Regions from separate parts of the Paracidovorax sp. genome, predicted to be linked through region 1. Evidence: predicted binding sites of a transcription regulator. Region 1 holds the regulator's gene; the other holds the start of a gene.
The links. Region 1 encodes FNR, which switches genes on or off when oxygen is low (the NO sensors DNR and NnrR bind a similar motif). Its sites were predicted from a motif close to TTGATNNNNATCAA; they were not measured.
Positions count from the first base shown of each region.

Region 2: cydD (thiol reductant ABC exporter subunit CydD) is a predicted target of FNR. The motif match lies at 4,549-4,562, and genes of this name have one in related genera.

Region 1 covers NZ_JBXYZY010000003.1:179,065-186,375, forward strand. The annotation lists gene ccoP (cytochrome-c oxidase, cbb3-type subunit III) at 1-552, shown strand, start outside; gene ccoG (cytochrome c oxidase accessory protein CcoG) at 694-2,124, shown strand; gene AC3A84_RS04660 (FixH family protein) at 2,203-2,487, shown strand; gene AC3A84_RS04665 (hypothetical protein) at 2,516-2,803, shown strand; gene fnr (fumarate/nitrate reduction transcriptional regulator Fnr) at 2,857-3,582, opposite strand; gene hemN (oxygen-independent coproporphyrinogen III oxidase) at 3,794-5,176, shown strand; gene AC3A84_RS04680 (sulfite exporter TauE/SafE family protein) at 5,190-5,921, shown strand; gene AC3A84_RS04685 (cyclic di-GMP phosphodiesterase) at 5,996-7,311, shown strand, end outside.
Region 2 covers NZ_JBXYZY010000001.1:85,733-93,043, forward strand. The annotation lists gene AC3A84_RS00395 (cytochrome ubiquinol oxidase subunit I) at 1-955, opposite strand, end outside; gene AC3A84_RS00400 (amino acid ABC transporter ATP-binding/permease protein) at 1,009-2,721, opposite strand; gene cydD (thiol reductant ABC exporter subunit CydD) at 2,718-4,394, opposite strand; gene AC3A84_RS00410 (GbsR/MarR family transcriptional regulator) at 4,620-5,180, shown strand; gene AC3A84_RS00415 (glycosyltransferase family 2 protein) at 5,540-6,508, shown strand; gene AC3A84_RS00420 (ArnT family glycosyltransferase) at 6,508-7,311, shown strand, end outside.

The DNA.
Region 1 (7,311 bases):
GACATGGCGCGCGATCCGCAGGCCATGGCCATCGGCGAACGCCTCTTTCTCAATAACTGCGCGCAGTGCCACGGCTCCGATGCGCGCGGTAGCAAGGGCTTTCCCAACCTCACCGATGGCGACTGGCTGCATGGCGGCGCGCCCGAGCAGATCCACCAGACCATCCATGCCGGCCGCATTGGCGTGATGCCGCCGATGGCCGCCGCCGTGGGATCGCCCGAAGACGTGCGCAACCTCGCGCAGTACGTGCTGAGCCTCTCTGGCAGCCCGCACGATTCGCTGCGCGCATCGCTGGGCAAGTCCAAGTTCACGGCCTGCGCGGCATGCCATGGCATGGATGGCAAGGGCAACACGGCGCTGGGCGCGCCCAACCTCACCGATGACATCTGGCTGCACGGCTGGGGTGAGGCCGCGATCACCGCGATGATCAACAACGGCAAGACCAACCAGATGCCAGCGCAGGCTGGCAAGCTCACCGACAGCCAGATCAACGTGCTGACGGCCTATGTCTGGGGTCTTTCGAACGGCAAGCCCGGCGCCGCCGTGCGCTGAGCGAGCCCCGAAGCACGTGTCACACGCAACCGCCGTGTCCACGTCCTGAGCCGGCGCCTCGGCGCCGGCTGCATTGCTTTCTCCTTTCCTTTTTTCCATGCGACTCGGAACCCATCCGGGCCCCCGCCACAGGCACCCACCATGAAGCCCGCCGAAGGCCCTCCGGCCAAGGTCATACCGATCACTCCCGTCCCCGCAGAAAGCCAGTCGCTCTACGAGGCGCAGCAGAAGATCTACCCGCGCGCGATCAGTGGCGTCTTCGCGCGCTGGCGCTGGCTCATGGTCGTGCTCACGCAGCTGGTGTTCTACGGCTTGCCGTGGCTGCAGTGGGGTGGGCGGCAGATGGTGCTGTTCGACCTGGGCGCACGCCGGTTCTACCTGTTTGGCCTGGTGCTCTATCCGCAGGACTTCATCTACCTCACCGGCCTGCTTGTCATCTCGGCGCTGTCGCTGTTCCTCTTCACTGCGGTGGCGGGGCGGCTGTGGTGCGGCTTCGCCTGTCCGCAAACGGTCTATACCGAGATCTTCATGTGGATCGAGCACCGTGTGGAAGGTGATCGCAGCGCACGCCTGCGGCTGGACCGCAGCGGCTGGACGGCAGAGAAGATCGCCAAGAAGAGCACCAAGCAGTTGCTGTGGATCGCCATCGCGGGCTGGACAGGCTTCAGCTTCGTGGGCTACTTCGTGCCCATCCGCCTGCTGGGGGCGGAGCTGTTGGCACTGCAGGGCTCGTGGCAGATCTTCTGGGTGGCGTTCTACGCCCTTGCCACCTACGGCAACGCCGGTTTCATGCGCGAGCAGGTGTGCAAGTACATGTGCCCCTATGCGCGCTTTCAGAGCGCCATGTTCGACAGCGACACGCTGATCGTGACCTATGACCAGGCCCGCGGCGAGCCGCGCGGCCCGCGCAACAAGTCGGTGGCCGACCCTCGGGCGCAGGGGCTCGGCGACTGCATCGACTGCACCCTGTGCGTGCAGGTCTGCCCGGTGGGGATCGACATCCGCAACGGCCTGCAGTACGAGTGCATCGGCTGCGGCCTGTGCGTGGATGCCTGCAATACCGTGATGGACAAGATGCGCTATGCGCCGGGCCTGATCCGCTTTTCGACCCAGAACGGCGTGGAGCGCCGCTGGAGCCAGCCGCAGATACTGCGTCGCGTGCTGCGCCCGCGCGTGCTGATCTACAGTGCGGTGCTGGTGCTGCTGTGCATCGGCATGCTGGCCAGCCTGGTGGGGCGTACGCCGCTCAAGGTGGACGTGGTGCGCGACCGCGCCGCGCTCTCGCGCATCGTGGCCGGCGGCCGGCTGGAGAACGTTTACCGTCTGCAGATCATGAATGCCACCGAGGGGCCCCAGCGTTACCGTATCGGCGCGCGAGGCCTGACAGGGCTGGAGGTCGCCTCCGAGCCCGAGGTGGAGGTGGGCCCGGCCGAGGCGCGCTGGGTGGCCGTGCGGCTGCAGGTGCCCTACGGCTCGGCCGAGCCGGGGTCGCACCCGGTGTATTTCGAGGTGCGCGCCCAGGGAGCAGCGGCGCAGGTGTCCGAAAAGTCGGTGTTTCTGGTGCCGCGCTGATGGCCGTGCCCCCAAGCGATCGTCAATAGGTACAAGGTTCTTGGTGAAGCGGACTGTGCGCCGCGAAGGAGTGTGAGCATGACCCCCATCGTTTCATCCGCCGGGCAGCCAGCCGGGCCCGTGTCCCAGCCCTGGTGGCGCTACGGCCATGTGTGGCTCATCATCGCGGGGCCGGCCATCGTGGTGGTCGCAGGCCTGGTGACGCTCTGGCTGGCACTGAGTCGACCCGATCCGGTGCTGGCAGAGGACTACTACCAGCGCGGGCTCGACATCAACAAGACGCTGCGCCAGGACGCCGCCGCCATGGTGCCGGCCCTCAAGGGCCGCAACCATGCGGCCACGCCTGTGCAGGATCGGCCCTGAGCACGTCTCGCGCGAAGGAGAAGACACCATGCTGAAACAGCGACTGATGTGGATCGCCTGGCCCGCCTTTTTGATGGCGGGCGTGATGGAGATGGTCGTCTTTGCCTGTGTGGATCCGCAGGCGCTGCACTGGGCGGACCAGCCGCTCGCGCTCTCGCGCGAAGGGGTCTATACCCTGGCGTTCTTCGTGTTCTGGGCCATCATCATGCTGTCCGGCGCACTCACCACCTTGCTGTCGCTCTCGCCCTTCGAGATCAACCGTTGCCCGGTGCCGGAATGCGAGCGGCCCGCAGACTGCGCGAAATACCCGCGCTAGCACGGCAGCGCGCGCGCACCTGGCGCCCAGTGGGTGTTAGGAGGGGTGTCGCTTCAGTGGCAGGCCTGGTTCTGGCTGTTGACGATGCGCTTGAGCGCCTCTGTGTCGAGGATGCGCACATGGCGCTGCTTCACCTCGACGATGCCTTCCTCGACGAACTTCGAGAAGGTGCGGCTCACGGTCTCGAGCTTCAGGCCCAGGTAGCTGCCGATTTCCTCGCGCGTCATGCGCAGCACCAGTTCGGACTGCGAGAAGCCGCGGGCATGCAGACGCTGCACCAGGTTCAGCAGGAAGGCCGCCAACCGCTCCTCGGCGCGCATGCTGCCCAGCAGGAGCATCACGCCGTGCTCGCGCACGATCTCGCGGCTCATGATCTTGTGCACATGGTTCTGCAGGGCCGTGACCTCGCGCGACAGTTCTTCGATGCGGTCGAAGGGCATGACGCAGACCTCGGCATCTTCCAGCGCGACGGCGTCGCAGCTATGGTGGTCGTTCACGATGCCGTCCAGGCCAATGATCTCGCCGGCCATCTGGAAGCCTGTCACCTGGTCGCGGCCGTCCTCCGTGGCCACGCAGGTCTTGAAGAAGCCGGTGCGGATGGCGAAGAGCGAAGTGAAGGCCTCGCCATTGCGGAACAGAGTTCCCCCGCGCTTGACCTTGCGGCGCACGGCGACGATCTCGTCGATCCGTTGCAGCTGCTGCTCGTTCAGGCCCATGGGCATGCACAGTTCGCGCAGGTTGCAGTTGGAGCAGGCCACTTTGATGGTTTGCGGATTCATATGCACGGAGCTCCTGTAGTGGCTTCGTCGCATCGGGCGAACCGGCGACGGTCGTGCGGTACGGCCCAGGGGCCCTATCGCACAAGAGGTTTCAATTCATTGACGTCTCTGCTGATTGTCTCAGCGCGCTTGCAGACATCGCTTGATGCACATCAAGGACGGCCGAGGGGCCCTGCGGCAAAGTTCGGAGCCGGACCCCAAGGAATTCCTCATGAATGCTGTCACTCCCGAGCTACTGCGTCGCTTCGACGTGCCAGGGCCACGCTACACCTCCTATCCGACGGCGGACCGGTTCGTCGAGGCATTCGGGCAGGACGAGTATGTCCTCGCGTTGCAGCAGCGGCGCGCCGGAGCAGCCTCGATGGCGCTTCCGCTCTCCCTTTATGTGCATATTCCGTTCTGCGAATCGCTCTGCTATTACTGCGCTTGCAACAAGATCATCACGCGCCACCCCGAGCGCGCCACCACCTACTTGCGCTATTTGAGCCGCGAGATTGACCTGCACACCGCGCAGTGCGGGGTGGGGCAGCCCGTAAGCCAGCTGCACCTGGGCGGCGGCAGCCCCACCTTCCTGCCGGATGCGGCGCTGCGCGAACTCATGGCCATTTTGCGGCGCAGCTTCGCGCTGGTGCCGGGCGGTGAATACTCGATCGAGGTGGATCCGCGCACCGTGACCGAGGAGCGCCTGGCCGTGCTGGCCGAGCTGGGCTTCAACCGCCTGAGCTTCGGCGTGCAGGACTTCGACCCCGAAGTGCAGAAGGCCGTCCACCGGGTACAGCCCTCTGCCCAGGTGTTCAGCCTCGTGGAGGCCGCCCGGCGCCTCGGCTTCGAGTCGATCAATGTCGATCTGATCTACGGCCTGCCCCGCCAGACGCCCGAGTCCTTCGACCGTACGCTGGAGCAGATCGCGCTGCTGCGGCCAGACCGCATCGCCCTCTACGCCTATGCCCACCTGCCGGAGCGCTTCAAGCCGCAGCGGCGCATCGTCACGGCCGAGCTGCCGCAGGCTTCTGCCAAGGTGTCCATGCTCTCGCGCTCGCTCCAGTCCTTGGGCGACGCAGGCTATGTGTATGTAGGCATGGACCATTTCGCTTTGCCGCACGATCCTTTGGCCGTGGCCAAGCGCCAGGGCCGGCTGCATCGCAATTTCCAAGGCTACAGCACCCAGCCCGACTGCGACCTGATTGGCCTCGGCGTCTCGGCCATCGGCCGCGTGGGTGCCACCTACAGCCAGAACGCCAAGACGCTGGACGAGTACTACGACTTCCTCGACCAGGGCCGGCTGCCGGTGGTGCGGGGGCTCGCACTCACCCGCGACGACCTGGTACGCCGTGCCGTCATCATGGCGCTGATGTGCCAGGGCGAGGTGCTGTTCGAGCCCATGGAGCAATCCTGGCTGATCGATTTCCGCCGGTATTTCGCCGCCGAGATCGAGCAACTGCACGATCTGCAGGAGCAGGGGCTGGCGACGGTGACAGACGACGCCATCACGGTCACGCCCATGGGCTGGTTCTTCGTGCGCGGCGTGGCCATGGTGTTCGACCGCCATCTGCAGGTGGACCGCAACCGCGCGCGGTTCTCTCGCATCATCTGACGGCCACCCACCCATGCTGGCAACTACCGCCTGGACCGCCCTGGCCATGGGCCTTCTGGGCGGGCCGCACTGCCTGGCCATGTGTGCCGCGCCGTGCGGGGCGATCACCCGCTCGTCAGTGAGTGGGGCCGCTGAGGCCCCTGCGGCAGAGCACGTGCTGAGGCGCCTGGAGCGGCCATCGCTCTCGCGCACCGCGCTTTTCCATGCCGGACGCATCGCGGGCTATGCGACGGCTGGCGCGCTGGCCGCGACGGCCATGGACCGGCTCGCTTGGCTGACTCAGCAGACCTCTGCGCTCAAGCCGGCTTGGACGCTGCTGCATGTCGCCGTGCTGGCCTGGGGGCTGTTGATGCTGCTGCAGGCGCGTCAGCCGGCCTGGATCGAGCGGGCTGGGCGCGGCGCGTGGCGTCGGGTGGCTCCGGCGGTAGGGCGGCGGGGCGGGGCGCTGGCCGCAGGCGGTGCGTGGGCGCTCATGCCCTGCGGCTTGCTGTACTCGGCGCTGCTCGTGGCTGCGCTCTCCGGCAGCGTGGGGGCCGGGGCGGCCACCATGGCGCTCTTTGGTCTGGGCGGCACCGTGTGGCTGCTGGCCGGGCCCTGGGCCTGGGGGCGGTTGCGCAGCCGGATCGACCAGGCCCGCGGCGGTTGGGGCACGCGCCTGTCGGGGCTGCTGCTGTGTGGGGTCGCGGCGTGGGCGCTGTGGCTGGATCTGAGCCATTCGTCGCCCGGATTGTGGTGCCTTCCATAGCGTTTGGCTATCGGATTTCGGTCTGGGTGTGGTTGTCTGAAGAGGCGTAGTGGGCATGTTGCCAACCCGAGTTCGTGGCTGACGATATATTCGGCGGTCTCCTTCAACGCGACGCGTTGCGCGGTCCCGCTTATCTCGTGAACAACAGCAGCGTCCTCATCGACATCCGTCAGCTACGGGTCGGTATGTACATTCAGCTCGATGTGGGCTGGCTGCGGCATCCTTTTCCGACCAGCAGCTTCAAGTTGACCAGCGCCGACCAGATCCACCAGCTGCGATCGCTGGGCGTTCCGCAGATCCGTTACGTTCCGGCCAAAAGCGACCCCTATGAGGACGAGCTGGTACGCCAGACCGACGCGCAACCTCGGGATGGCAGTCCGGTGCCGGCGCCGTCTTCTCCAATGGAGCCGCCGCTTTCCGGCGAGGCGCCGGTTGCGCTGACGGGGATTTCCGCGCTGCGCGCTCGCCGGCTGGCGGCCCTGGCGCTGGTCAATGCCCAGCGGGTTGCCGTGGAGCGCTGCGACCAGCGCTTTTCCGAGGTCACCCGGGGCTATCAGCAACTCATGGCCAAGCTGCCTTCGGACCCGCGCGAGGCGCGGTCGCTGGCCGATTCCCTGGTTGGCAGCAGAGTGGCCGAAGTGCTGGACAACCGCGACTCTGCCATCCAGTTGCTGTCGCAGGGGGTGGGGGTGCAGCCTGAGATGCACTCGGTCAACGTGATGGTCCTGTCCTTGCTGCTGGGCCGTGCGCTCGGCTTGCAGCGCGACGACTTGCTCGACATCGGCAAGGCGGCACTGCTCCACGATGTGGGAAAACATGCGTTGCCGTTGCATGTGGCGGAGCCGGGCACCCCTCTTTCACCGCCCGACGTCCAGCGCTACCGCAGCCATGTCGCGGAATCCGTCAACGCGGTTCGGCGCATGGGGCTGCCGGGCGCCGTGCAGGTGGCGATTGCTCAGCATCATGAAATGGCCGACGGCAGCGGCTTCCCTCTGGGCCTGCGCGCTGAGGATCTCAGCCGTGCCGGTCAGATCGTGGCGCTGGTCAATCATTACGAGCGGGCCTGCAACCCCTTGCACGGCGCCCCCGCCCTGACTCCGCACGAGGCGCTGTCGGTCATTTACGCCCAGCACAAGATGCGGTTCGACGCCGTCGTCCTCGGGGCCTTCATCCGCATGATGGGTGTCTATCCCCCCGGGTCGGTCGTGCAACTGGCGAACGATCGTTACGCGCTCGTCATGTCGGTCAATTCGTCGCGCCCGCTGCGCCCCAGGGTGCTGGTGCATGACCCCCACGTGCCCAAGGACGAGGCGCTGGTGATCGACCTCGAAACACTGCCCGAACTGGGCATTCGCCGCAGCCTCAGGCCCTCGCAGCTGCCGCGCGACGC
Region 2 (7,311 bases), on a different contig from region 1:
TATAGCCCTCGGACTGCTTGACCAGGTCGTTGATGCCCGGGATCTGCGTATCGAGCGAGCGGGTGCCGATCAGGCCCATGACCCAGGGGATATGCACGGCATAGTGCGTGGCGCGGGCTTGCTGGTCCGGCCAGCCGATGGCGGTGAACGAGGCCGGGGCGGGCTCGGTGTCCCACATGGCTTCGATGGCCGCGAGCTTCATCTTCTGGTGCGCGCTGGTCGCGTAGCCGCTCTCGTCGCCCAGCACCACCACCGACAGCGCGGCGGCCAGGCCGAACGATGCGGCCACCGTCATCGAGCGCTTGGCCAGCTCGACATGCCGGCCCTTGAGCAGATACCAGGCCGACACGCCCAGCACGAAGAGCGCCGCAATGGTGTAGCCGGCCGACACCGTGTGGACGAACTTGGCCTGCGCCACCGGGTTGAACAGCACGTCATAGAAGCTGTCCACCTCCATGCGCAGGGTCTGCGGGTTGAGCTTGGCGCCCACGGGGTTCTGCATCCAGCCGTTGGCGATCAGAATCCACAGCGCAGAGAAGTTGGTGCCCAGCGCCACCAGCCAGGTCACCACGCAGTGCGCCACCTTGGACATGCGTTCCCAGCCGAAGAAGAACATGCCGACGAAGGTGGCCTCCAGGAAGAAGGCCATCAGCCCTTCGATGGCCAGCGGCGCCCCGAAGATGTCGCCCACATAGTGGCTGTAGTAGCTCCAGTTCATGCCGAACTGGAACTCCATCACGAGGCCGGTCGAGACGCCCAGCGCGAAGTTGATGCCGAACAGCACGCCCCAGAACTTGGTCATCTGGCGCCAGACGGTGCGGCCGGTCATCACATAGACCGTCTCCATGATGGCCAGCAGCACAGCCAGCCCGATGGTGAGCGGCACGAAGAGAAAGTGGTAGAGCGCGGTCATCGCGAACTGCAGCCGCGATAAGCCGACGACGTCGAGGTCCATGGTGGAAATCCTTTCTGGAGGGAACGAGCGAAAAAGAGGGAGTGCGTGTGTGTTCAGTACTGGCGCAGCGTGGCCAGCACGGCATCGAATGGCGGCGTGCCGCGCAGGTGCTCGGCCGCGATGCGGCCCTGCGCCAGCACGATGAGGCGGTCGGCCAGCAGCGCCTCGCGGCGCAGGTGGGTGGCGATCAGCACCGTGCGGCTGCCGGCATGGCGGGCGAGCCGCTCCAGCACGTCGGCCGCGGTGGGGCCGTCCAGGCCCTCGGTGGGTTCGTCCAGAAGCCAGAAGCCGGCGGGGTGCAGCAGCAGCCGCGCCAGCGCCAGCCGGCGCGCCTGCCCGCCCGAGAGACCCAGGCCGCCTTCGCCCAGGGGCGTGTCCAGTCCGCGCGCCAGGCGCTGCACGTCGGCCGCCAGGCCACTGGCCTGCAGGGCGGACCAGAGCTGCTCGTCGCTCGCGGCCGGGTCGGCCAGGCGCAGGTTGTCGCGCAGGCTGTCCTGGAAGAGTTCGGTGCGCTGTGTGAGCCAGGTGCCGGCCTCGGCCTGCACGCTGCCGGCGCCCGGGCGCAGCTCGCCCGCGGCCAGGGCCAGCAGGGTGGACTTGCCCGCGCCGCTCGCGCCGACCACCGCCACCCGTTCGCCCCGCGCGATGGTCAGGGCGATGCCGCGCAGGATGCCGTCATCGTTGGCATACCCGGCGCATACGGCGTCCATGCGCAGTGCCGCATCGTTGGCGGCGGGCGGGGGCAGTGTGGCCGGTTCCGCCGCGGGTGCGGCCAGGCGCGGCGCCAGCCGCCGGGCGGCCAGAGCGCTGCGGCCGGCTTCCAGCGCGCCCCGGCGCAGCGCGGCGAAGGGCTCCAGCGCCGAGAGCGCCAGGAGCAAGGCCAGGGCGGCCAGCGGCGCGGTCACGGAGCCGGTCTGCGCCAGTGCGCCCATGGCCAGCAGCACGGCGGCGACGGTGGCGTGTCCGGCTACTGCGTAGGTCCAGCCGGTGCGGGTTTCCAGGCGGTGCAGCGCGTCTTCGGCCTGGGCCAGGCGCGCATCGGTGCGCGCGAGCCGCTGGCATTGCGCGGCCAGCCGGCCTGCCATGGCCAGCTCGGTCTGGCCGGCCACCAGGTCGATGGCCTGCTCGCGCAGCCGCTCCAGCCCGCGCGCACGGCGCAGTGCGGCGCGGCGGGCGCGGCGGGCCGCGAAGAGCGCCACGCCGCCGCCGCACAGCAGCAGCCAGGCGAAGGTGGCCAGGCCCAGCCGCCAGTCCAGCGCACCCAGCACGCAGCCGGCCAGCAGTGCGGCCCCCAAGGCAGCGCCCGCGGGTACGGCCACGCGCAGATAGAGTGATTCGAGCGCGTCGATGTCGTGCGTCAGACGGAACAGCAGGCGCGCAGGCCGCTGCTGCAGATCGCGCAGGCCCTGGGGCTGCGCCCAGCCGCGAAAGAGCCGCTCGCGCAGCGCGGCCAGCACGGCGAAGCTGGCATCGTGCGTCACCACGCGCTCCGCGTAGCGCCCGGCCGTGCGGCCCAGCGCCAGCACGCGGATGCTGGCGCTGGGCATGAACACGTTGAAGGTCAAGGCCGCCGCGGCCGAGAGGCCCGCGAGCGCCGTGCCCGTGATGAACCAGCCCGAAATGCCCAACAGAGCCATGCCGGCCAGCACCGTGATCGCGGCCAGCAGCGTGCCCAGCAGCAGGCGAGGGCCGCTGGTGGCAATGAAGAGGCGCAGCACGGCGCCCAGGCCGGGGCGCTGCGCAGCGCGGTGCGGATGCGTGTTCATGCGGCTCTCCGTGGGGCGGCATCACCCAGTTGCCCGATGTGCACCACGCGCCCGATGCGCGCGGCCAGCGCCAGGTCGTGCGTGGCGACGATCAGGGTGCGGCCTTGGGCCATGCGCAGCAGCGCATCGACCACGGCCTGCGCGGTGGCGCTATCCAGGTGGGCCGTGGGCTCGTCCAGCAGCCACAGGTCGGCGGGGCCGGCGGCGGCGGCGCGCGCCAGGGCCAGCCGCACGGCTTCGCCGCCCGAGAGGCCCGTGCCGCCTTCGCCCAGCGCGCTGCCCGGAACGACACGGCTGGCATCGCCCAGGCCAGCGTGGCGCAGCGCCGCGCTGGCGCGGTGGCGCGGCACGCCGGGGCGGTCCAGGCTGACGTTGTCCAGCGCGGTGCCCGAGAAGATGTGCGGCTTCTGGCCGATCCAGGCCATGCGGCGGCGCAGGGCGGCGGCGCTGGCTTCTTCGAGCCGCGTGCCGTCGATCACCACCTCGCCGCTGGAGACGGGCAGCAGGCCGGCGATGAGCGAGAGCAGCGTGGTCTTGCCCGCACCGCTCGCACCCACCAGCGCGACATGCTCGCCTGCGCCCACGAAAAGATCCACGCCCGCAAGAACCGGCGCTTCGCCCGCGTGCTGCAGGCTCACCTTGCGCAGCTCCACACGGGCAGCGCGTGGCGTATCGGGCTGGTGCTGTGGCTCTTCCAGAGCGCCCGGCATGCGCAGGGCATCGCGGGTCTGCAGTTGCGTCAGCGCCTGCAGCGCGGCCTGGCCGGCGGCCTTGTCGTGCCAGGCGGCGGCCAGATCGCGCAGCGGCTCGAAGAAGGCGGGCGCCAGCAGGAGCACGAAGAGACCCTGGCCCAGCGAAAGGCGTTGGCCCCAGCTGCCCGCGCTGAACTGGCCCAGCAGATGGAAGCCCACGTAGACGGCCACCAGCGCCACAGCCAGCGCCGAGAACAGCTCCAGCGATGCGGAGGAGAGAAAGGCGATGCGCAGCACGCGCATGGTGCGCTGGCGCAGGGTTTCGGCCGAGGCGCGCAGCCGGCGCGCCGTGGCATCGACGGCGCCCAGTGCGCGCAAGGTCGCCAGCCCGCGCAATCGGTCGAGCAGGAAACCGTTCATGCCGCCGAGCGCCTGCAGCTGCGATTCACTGGCGGCGCGGGCCTGCCAGCCGACCAGTGCCATTGCCAGCGGGATCAACGGAGCGGCGGCGACGAGGATCAGCGCGGCCAGCCACGACTGGCTGGCCACGGCCAGTGCCAGCACCGGCGGCACTGCCATGGTTCGCCAGCGGGCGGGCTGGTAGCGCAGCAGCCAGGGCAGCAAGGCCTCGGCCTGCTCGGCCATGGCGCTGGCGGCCTGGCCCGATGCCGCGCGGGCCCCATCCAGCGGGGAACGGCGTGCCAGCGCCGCGCAGGCTTGCGCCCGCACCGTGCTCACGTATCGCCGCGCCGCGGCGAAGATGCGCCGGCCGGCCCAGGCTTCGCCCGTGGCGCGCAACACGCCTAGCAGCGCATAGGCCAGCGCCGGCCCCGCTACGGCGGCCCAGCCCTTGCCATCGGCCAGCCGCTGCACGGCCACCGCCAGCGACGCGGCCTGGCCCACCCAGAGTAGGGCGGCCAGGGCCAGCACCGCATTGGCCAGGCGCGATTGCGGCACGGCCTGTGCCGCTGCAGATGGCACGGGGGGCGCAGCGCAAGCGGAGGCTTGCTCTCATTCATCGCCGTGTTCCGTGCCATGATGCTTCTTAAGTTTCAGTAATTTCGGAAAGTTTAAATCTTGATGGATGAGGTGCATCACTTTGTTGTGCGCATTCCACTAAGAATGCATCCGGTTTTTGATGTGAGTCAAAGGTGTGCGGGATAATTTGTTTGTCAAATTTTTAGAAAATTGTGAAAGAATCAAGCGGTGACACCTCTCGTTCAAACTTTCGTCAGCCATTTCGGGGAGATGGGCAGCCGCTGGGGCATCAACCGCACAGTGGGGCAGATCTATGCGCTGCTTTTCGTCACGGAGCGGCAGTTGCATGCCGACGACATCGGCGAGAAGCTGGGCATCTCGCGCTCCAACGTGAGCATCGGGCTCAAGGAACTGCAGGCCTGGGGGCTCGTGCGGCAAAGCCGCGTGCCGGGCGACCGGCGCGAATACTTCTCTTCGCTGGGTGATGTGTGGGAGATCTTCCGCGTGGTGGCTGCCGAGCGGCGCCGGCGCGAGGTGGCGCCCACGCTGTCGGTCCTGCGCGAATCGCTGCTGGCCGACGCCACCTCGCCCGAAGACGCCTTCGCCCAGGAACGCATGCGCCAGATGCACGGGCTGGTGGACCTGGCCAACACCTGGTTCGACGACCTGCAGCGGCTTTCGCCCGAATCCCTCGCCCAGCTGATGCGGATGGGCTCGAAGGTGCAGAAGCTGCTGGCGGCGCGCGACGTGCTGTTCGGCACGGGCGGGCGGGGCGACGATCCGGCCTGATGCCCTGCGCTCGCGCCCGTGCTCGCGACTGATGATTGCAGCGCGGCAGGGGCTTCACGGCGAGAGGCTCCGCACGCATCTCCCAGGTCTCATTGACGACCCTCGGCGAGATCGTCAACACGTTCTAAGGTTGCGTTAAGGCAGTCGTACCAATATCGGGCCGCACCGTGTCCTATTGGGTTCCCGTCGATTGCCATGCCGCTGGATCATGCTCTCTTCCTCGCTTTCAACGGCCGGGCTTCGGTGCCCCTGCGGCCGGGTGCGGTCGCGCCTTGCGCGTCGGATCAGCCGCAGCAGTGGATAGCGATGCGCCTCCCTCCGGGGGCTGGCCTGGCCGCTGCCGCCAGGAAGGCGCTCTGATGGCCGTGCAAGCCAAGCCTCGGCAACTCGCATGCCTCTCCTGCGTCGTGCCCTGCCACAACGAGGCAGCCAATCTGGAAAAGCTGCTGCCGCAGCTCCAGGAGGCGCTGGCGGCCTGCGTCGAAAGCTGGGAGATCGTCCTGGTGGACGACGGCAGCTCCGATGCGACCAGCATGGTGCTCGCTCACTGGGCGCAGCAACCGGGCTTTCGTGCGCTGCTGCTGTCGCGGAACTTCGGCAAGGAAGCGGCCCTCATGGCCGGCCTGGAGGCGGCGCAGGGCGATGCCGTGGTGACGATGGACGGCGACCTGCAGCATCCCCCGTCCCTCATTCCCGTCTTCATTCAGCACTGGAGCGAAGGCTCCGACATGGTCTATGCGCAGCGCCAGGATCGGCACGATGAAGGTGCCTTCAAGCGCTGGGGCGCGCGCTGCTTCTACGCCATCGTCAACATGGGCGGGCGCTTCGCAGTGCCCGCCGGGGCGGGGGATTTTCGGCTCATGGATCGCAGCGTGGTCGATGCCCTGCTGTCCCTGCCCGAGCGCAATCGCTTCATGAAGGGCCTCTACGCGTGGGTCGGCTTCGATGCGACCGCCGTTCCGTACATGCCCAGCGCCCGGCTGCACGGCCGCACCAGTTTCAGCCCCTTGGCGCTGATCCGGCTTTCGCTCGACGGGTTGACCGGCTTCACCGCCTGGCCCCTGCGGGCCGTGAGCGCCATGGGCCTGGTGCTGGCGGTGCTGGCGCTGCTCTACGGGGCCTATCTGACGATCGCCTACCTGCTCTATGGCCACGCCATCAGCGGCTGGACGACCATCGTGGTCGGCCTGATGGGCTTTTCCGGGGTGCAGTTGCTGTCGCTGGGCATCGTGGGCGAATACGTGGGGCGGATTGCGGAAGAGGTCAAGGCACGGCCCCTCTACGTGGTCAAGCGTGAACTGGGCCAGGGTCTGAAGAGGGCGGATTGATGACGGTGAACAAGAAGAACCCAGCGCCGCTGGGAATGATGGCGGTCGCCCTGCTGGTGCTGGCCTGGTGGGCCGCCACGGCGTGCCTGCGTCCGCTGATGCTGCCCGATGAGGGCCGCTACGTGGGCATCGCGTGGGAAATGCTGCGCTCGGGCGACTGGCTGACGCCCACCATCAACGGCTTGCCGTACTTCCACAAGCCGCCGCTCTTTTACTGGATCACGGCCAGCTCGCTCTGGTTGTTCGGCAACCACGAAGGCGCGGCACGCGTGGCGCCTCTGCTCGGCGCGCTGGCCGGTTCCTGGGCTTCCTACGCCTTCCTGCGCCGCTGGTGGAGCGAGCGGGCGGGGCGGATGGGCCTGCTGGTGCTCATGGCACAGCCCTTCTGGATCATGGGCGCGCAATTTGCCAACCTGGATACGCTGGTGGCCGGCTGCATCGTCGCCACCATCTGCCTGCTCGCGCACGCCGTGATGCTGGCCGAGCATGCGCTGCCGTATCGCCGGGTGCTGCTGGCTGCCTGGGGCATGGCCGCGCTGGGCGTGCTGGCCAAGGGCCTGATCGGCTTCGTGCTGCCCGCGCTGGTGGTGTTCCTGTGGCTCGCCGTGCAGCGGCGCTGGCGCCGCCTGGGCAGCCTCTTCTGGTGGGCCGGGCCGCTGCTGTTTTTGTGCCTGGCGGCGCCGTGGTTCGTCGCCATGCAGCAGCGCTTTCCTGATTTTCTGTACTACTTCTTCGTGGTGCAGCATTTCAAGCGCTTCGCGGAAACCGGGTTCAACAACGTGATGCCCCTGTGGTTCTACCCG